2 linked regions of the Aquabacterium sp. OR-4 genome follow. The main gene of each other region encodes a partner of the protein of the gene in region 2 in a complex. Links are inferred from orthologs where the notes say so. Each region holds a gene or a part of one and is shown on either strand. Other genes may lie near its edges.

The links.
Region 1: the proteins of rpsG (region 2) and tig are in contact, whole or in part, in a crystal structure (PDB 3GTY), measured with the Thermotoga maritima proteins. The link is inferred for Aquabacterium sp. OR-4 from one-to-one orthologs. Residues at the interface, in WP_004081843.1 of Thermotoga maritima: Lys34, Lys52, Lys55, Glu59, Arg62, Gln63, Glu66, Asn67, Lys69, Val71, Arg95, Ala109, Lys110, Lys111, Gly112, Arg113, Pro114, Glu117, Glu121, Ile124, Ala125, Tyr127, Asn128, Asn129, Thr130, Gly131, Lys135, Asp139, Arg142, Met143; in WP_004081061.1 of Thermotoga maritima: Glu122, Val124, Val129, Leu130, Tyr133, Glu188, Gly259, Ile262, Tyr263, Glu266, Ser270, Glu273, Gln274, Glu277, Arg308, Gln311, Ile312, Ser315, Tyr316, Glu325, Arg329, Arg336, Leu363, Phe366, Trp367, Arg373, Leu377, Arg381, Leu384, Glu387.

Annotation. Positions count from the first base shown.
Region 1 is NZ_JAOCQD020000001.1:1,973,928-1,976,853, forward strand. What follows is about bases 50-2,909. They hold tig (trigger factor), read right to left. Parts: upstream 2,204-2,909; coding sequence 896-2,203; downstream 50-895. Other genes in these bases: clpX (ATP-dependent Clp protease ATP-binding subunit ClpX), read right to left, coding at 50-60; clpP (ATP-dependent Clp endopeptidase proteolytic subunit ClpP), read right to left, coding at 133-741; N4G63_RS08590 (efflux RND transporter permease subunit), read right to left, coding at 2,453-2,909. Outside these bases: more of clpX, read right to left, coding at 1-49; more of N4G63_RS08590, read right to left, coding at 2,910-2,926. UniProt on the Bacillus subtilis protein: Involved in protein export. Acts as a chaperone by maintaining the newly synthesized protein in an open conformation. Functions as a peptidyl-prolyl cis-trans isomerase.
Region 2 is NZ_JAOCQD020000001.1:743,113-746,134, reverse strand. Bases 51-3,006 are described here. They hold rpsG (30S ribosomal protein S7), read right to left. Parts: upstream 1,786-3,006; coding sequence 1,315-1,785; downstream 51-1,314. Other genes in these bases: N4G63_RS03025 (PIN domain-containing protein), read left to right, coding at 2,676-3,006; rpsL (30S ribosomal protein S12), read right to left, coding at 1,986-2,360; fusA (elongation factor G), read right to left, coding at 51-1,238. In the rest of the region: more of fusA, read right to left, coding at 1-50; more of N4G63_RS03025, read left to right, coding at 3,007-3,022.

The DNA of each region.
Region 1 (2,926 bases), 1.2 Mb from region 2 along the record:
CTTACCGCAGAAGCTGCAGTACAGGACTTTTTCGCCTGAGGCGCCCTTCTTTTCGGCCATGGTGGGTAATCGTGTGCGGAGAGAGGGCGGGAGGATTGCGGAAGCCGCGAGCCGATGATAAGGCGCGGCCGGTCAGCCGCGCTGGGCGATCACCTGGTCGATCAGGCCATAACTCTTGGCGTCATCGGCCGACATGAAGTAGTCGCGCTCGGTGTCGGCCTGGATCTTTTCAAGCGGCTGGCCGGTGCGCTCGGCCAGGATCTTGTTGAGCTGCTCGCGGGTCTTGAGGATCTCGCGGGCATGGATCTCGATGTCGGTGGCCTGGCCCTGGGCGCCGCCCAGCGGCTGGTGGATCATGATCTTGCTGTTGGGCAGCGACACGCGCTTGCCCTTGGCGCCGGCCGACAGCAGGAAGGCGCCCATGCTGGCCGCCATGCCGATGCACAGCGTGGAGACATCGGGCTTGATGAAGTTCATCGTGTCGTAGATCGACAGGCCGGCCGAGACGCTGCCGCCCGGGCTGTTGATGTACAGGAAGATGTCCTTGTCGGGGTTCTCGCTCTCCAGGAAGAGCAACTGCGCCACCACGACATTGGCCGTGGCGTCGTTCACCGGGCCCACCAGGAACACGATGCGCTCACGCAGCAGGCGGCTGTAGATGTCGTAAGCACGCTCACCCCGGCCCGACTGCTCGATCACCATGGGCACCAGGCCCAGGGCTTGCGTCTCCAATGCGCTCATGAAAGTCCTCGAAAAACGGTCTGCGTCGATTATGACCCGCATGCGAAAGGGCTGCAGGCGATGAAAAACGGGGCGACGACCCTGCTAGTCGTTCGCCCCGTCGGGCCGGGATCCGGTGTGGCACAGGGCCAGCCGGACCGCGGCAGCGCCTGGATCAGGCCGTCATCAGCTCGTCGAAGGGCAGCGCCTTTTCGACCACCTTGGCATTGGCCAGCACGTGCTCGGCCACGTTGTTCTCGATCACCACGGCCTCGACCTCGGCCATGCGCTGGCGGTCGCTGAGGTACCAGCGCACCACTTCAGTCGGCTTCTCGTAGCTCTGCGACAGCTCTTCGATGTGGGCCTGCAGTTGCTCGGGCTTGGCCTGCAGGTTGTTCGACTTGACCAGTTCGGCCACCACCAGACCCAGGCGCACGCGGCGCTCGGCCTGCGGCGTGAAGATCTCGGTGGGGATCGGCGCCTTGTCGGCGTCCTTCATGCCGCGCTGCTTCAGGTCTTCACGGGCCGAGGCCACCAGGCGCTCGAGCTCGCTGTCGATCAGGGCCTTGGGCAGGTCGAGCTCGGCCACCTTGACCAGCGCGTCCATGGCCGCCGACTTGTTGCGCGCCAGCACGCGGAACTTGACCTCGCGCTCGAGGTTCTTCTTCACGTCGGCGCGCAGCGCGTCGACCGTGCCGTCTTCCAGGCCCAGGCTCTTGATGAAGGCCTCGTCCACCTCGGGCAGGTTCTGGGCTTCGATCTTCTTGGTGGTGACCAGGAAGTCGGCTTCCTTGCCGGCCACGTCCTTGCCGTGGTAATCCTCGGGGAACTGCAGCGGGAAGGTCTTGCTCTCGCCGACCTTCATGCCGCGCACGGCCTTGTCGAACTGCTCGAGCATCTGGCCTTCGCCGATCAGGAACTGGAAGCCCTCGGCCTTGCCGCCATCGAAGGGCTCGCCGTCGATCTTGCCTTCGAAGTCGATGGTCACGCGATCGCCTTCGGCGGCGCCTTCGGCAGCCGGACGCTGCGCGAAGGTGCGGCGCTGCTTGCGCAGGATGTCGACGGTGCGGTCGATCGCGGCGTCGGTCACCTCGCTGGTGACCCGCTCGACTTCCACGGCCGACAGCTCGCCGAGCTTGACCTCGGGGTAGACCTCGAAGGTGGCGTCAAAGGCCAGCTGGCCTTCGGGCGCGTCTTCCTTGGGCGTGACGCGCGGCGTGCCGGCCACGCGCAGCTGGGCTTCGTTGGCGGCGCTGGCGAAGGCACGGCCGAGCTGGTCGTTCATGACCTCGTTCTGCACCGACCAGCCGTAGCGCTGGGCCACCACCGACATCGGCACCTTGCCCGGGCGGAAGCCGTCGGCCTTGACGGTGCGCGAGAGCTTCTTCAGCCGCGACTCGACTTCGGTGTTGAGCGAATCGGCCGGAATCGTCAGGGTGATGCGACGTTCGAGCTTTTCGAGGGTTTCTACAGTGACAGCCATGGTGGAGACTCGCAAATGAATCGTTTCTGGTGCGCGGGGCCGGACTCGAACCGGCACGCCCGTGAAGGCGTCAGGACCTAAACCTGGTGCGTCTACCGATTTCGCCACCCGCGCGGGTTGTCTCTTCGCCGCTGCCCGGGCAACCCGCGAGGGCTGCCGAGGCACCGGTCAAAACGTACGAGGGAAACCGGCTCCAGCCATACAAACTGGCGAAGCCGACCTCCCGGGCGATCCGGTAAACCGGCGATTCTAGCCGGGCGGCAGCGCAGCGGATACCGGCGCATGGCCGGGCACCGGCTGCCGCACCCGGAACCAGGCCGCATACATGGCCGGCAAGGCCAGCAGCGTGAGCGCCGTGGCGACGATCAGGCCGCCCATGATGGCCACCGCCATCGGCCCCCAGAACACGCTGCGGGTGAGCGGGATCATGGCCAGCACCGCGGCCGCGGCCGTCAGCACGATGGGCCGGAAGCGCCGCACCGCGGCCTCGACCACGGCATGCCAGGCCGGCACGCCGCGGGCACGGTCGTGCTCGATCTGGTCGATCAGGATCACCGAGTTGCGCATGATCATGCCGCTGAGCGCGATCACGCCCAGCAGCGCCACAAAGCCGAAGGGCCGGTCGAACAGCATCAGCGCGCCGGCCACGCCGGCAATGCCCAGCGGTCCGGTCAGGAACACCAGCATGGCGCGCGAGAAGCTGTGCAGCTGCAGCATCAGCAG
Region 2 (3,022 bases):
ACCGGCTCGGGGAAGATCATCTTTTCCAGCGTGATCACGTGGTCGGGATCGCACAGGGTTTCGCCCGTGGTCACTTCCTTCAGGCCCACGCAGGCGGCGATGTCGCCGGCCAGAATTTCCTTGATTTCTTCACGCTGGTTGGCGTGCATCTGCAGAATCCGGCCGATGCGCTCCTTCTTGCCCTTGATCGGGTTGAAGACGGTCGAGCCCGACTGCAGCACGCCCGAGTACACGCGCACGAAGGTCAGCTGGCCGACGAACGGGTCGGTCATCAGCTTGAACGCCAGCGCGGCGAACTTCTCGTCGTCCGCCGCACGGCGGGTGACGGGCTGCTCGTCCTCGTCGGTGCCGGGCACCGGGGGGATGTCGATCGGCGAGGGCATGAAGTCGATCACGCCGTCCAGCATGCGCTGCACGCCCTTGTTCTTGAACGCGGTGCCGCAGAACATCGGCTGGATCTCGGCCGCGATGGTGCGGGTGCGGATCGCCGTCTTGATCTCGTCCTCGGTCAGGTCGCCCGACTCGAGGTACTTGTTCATCAGCTCTTCGTTGGCCTCGGCCGCAGCCTCGACCATCTTCTCGCGCCATTCCTGGGCCAGCTCGACCAGATCCGCCGGGATCTCTTCGTAGGTGAACTTCATGCCCTGCGAGGCCTCATCCCAGAAGATGGCCTTCATCTTGAGCAGGTCGACCACGCCCTTGAAGTTTTCTTCGGCGCCGATCGGAATCACGATGGGCACGGGGTTGGCCTTCAGGCGCGTCTTCATCTGGTCAACGACCTTGAAGAAGTTGGCGCCGGTGCGGTCCATCTTGTTGACGAAGGCCAGACGCGGCACGTGGTACTTGTTGGCCTGGCGCCAGACGGTTTCCGACTGGGGCTGCACACCACCCACTGCGCAATAGACCATGCAGGCGCCGTCGAGCACGCGCATCGAACGCTCCACCTCGATGGTGAAGTCGACGTGCCCGGGGGTGTCGATGATGTTGATGCGGTGCTCGGGCAGCGACAGATCCATGCCCTTCCAGAAACAGGTGGTGGCAGCCGAGGTGATCGTGATGCCGCGTTCCTGCTCCTGCTCCATCCAGTCCATCGTGGCCGCACCGTCGTGCACTTCACCGATCTTGTGGTTCACACCGGTGTAGTACAGGATGCGTTCGGTGGTGGTGGTTTTGCCAGCATCGATGTGCGCACTGATACCGATGTTGCGGTAGCGCTCGATGGGGGTCTTGCGGGCCATGATGGATCTCCAAATGCAGGGGCCGCCCTCGGGTCAGTGATAACCCGCAGGGGCGGCCGAAGGGCTGGTACGGGGCTTAGAAGCGGAAGTGCGAGAACGCCTTGTTGGCTTCGGCCATGCGGTGAACTTCGTCGCGCTTCTTCATCGCGCCGCCACGGCCTTCGCTGGCTTCCAGCAGCTCGTTGGCAAGGCGTGCAGCCATCGACTTCTCGCCGCGCTTGCGGGCCGATTCCTTGAGCCAGCGCATGGCCAGGGCCATCCGGCGGACAGGACGAACTTCCACGGGAACTTGGTAGTTCGCACCACCCACACGGCGGGACTTCACCTCGACCATGGGCTTCACGTTGTTCAGCGCAACCATGAACACCTCGAGCGGGTCTTTGGCGGCCTTCTTCTCGACCTGGTCGAGGGCGCCATAGATGATGCGCTCAGCCACGGCCTTCTTGCCGGACTCCATGATGACGTTCATGAACTTGGACAGGTCCACCGAACCGAATTTCGGGTCAGGGAGGATCTCGCGCTTCGGTACTTCGCGACGACGTGGCATTTCACTCTTCCTTTGTCAGCTTCAGCTGGCAGGGCCATCAAGGCTCACCGCCTGGGAGGTCACGCAACGAACCCCCTCGCTTACTCGGCCATCCGCACGTTGGCGAATGCGCCGCAAAAACCATGAGCCGGCAGCATGGCAGCCGGTCATGACCACCGCTTGACGAACCCGGCGTCAGCGCCAGGGCCCGCAGCGGCCATTTACTTCTTCGGACGCTTCGCGCCGTACTTCGAGCGCGACTGCTTGCGATCCTTGACGCCCTGCAGGTCGAGCGAGCCGCGCACGATGTGGTAGCGCACGCCCGGCAGGTCCTTCACACGGCCGCCGCGCACGAGCACAACACTGTGCTCTTGCAGGTTGTGGCCTTCACCGCCGATGTAGCTGATGACCTCGAAGCCGTTGGTCAGACGCACCTTGGCGACCTTCCGCAGCGCCGAGTTCGGCTTCTTGGGGGTGGTGGTGTACACGCGGGTGCACACGCCGCGGCGCTGCGGGCAGTTCTGCATCGCAGGCGACTTGCTCTTGGTGACCTCGACCTCACGGCCGTGGCGCACGAGCTGGTTGATGGTTGGCATAGGTAACTTGTTCCCGTTTGAAGTCACGCACATTTCGGCCACCGGAAAGCCACAGCGGCTTCCGAAAATCCGAGCGAAAAGCGCGAACGGCGCCGAACCCCGCCAGACTGCCGAATGACCGACATCTGGTTGCGGAGTTCGACGCCTGTCTTGACGTCTGCCCGGAGTCACCCGTCGATGCGGATGACGTAACTGCCGAAAAGCCCGCGATTATATTCAGCGCCTGGTTTTTCCACAAGGTCACTGATGTCTCGGCCCACCCACGCCATGGATGCACCGGCCCACAGGGCCCCCCAGCCGACCGCGGACCACGCCGTGGCGGCGCCGGCAGAGTGCGCCGTGATCGACACCAACGTGGTGCTGGACTGGCTGGTGTTCGGTGATGTCGGCGTGCAGCCGCTGGTGCGCGCGCTGGCTGCCGGGCAGCTGCGCTGGGTGGCCACCCAGGCCATGGTCGACGAACTGGCGCACGTGCTGGGCCGACCGTTTGACGCGCGCTGGACGCTTGACCCTGACCGCGTCCTGGCCACGGTGCACCAGCATGTGAGCCTGGTGCCCGCGGCCGCTGTCCCCGGGCCGCCATTGATCTGCCGCGACCCTGACGACCAGAAGTTCATCGATCTGGCCCTGGCCTGGCCGGCCCGCTGGCTGTTCAGCCGCGA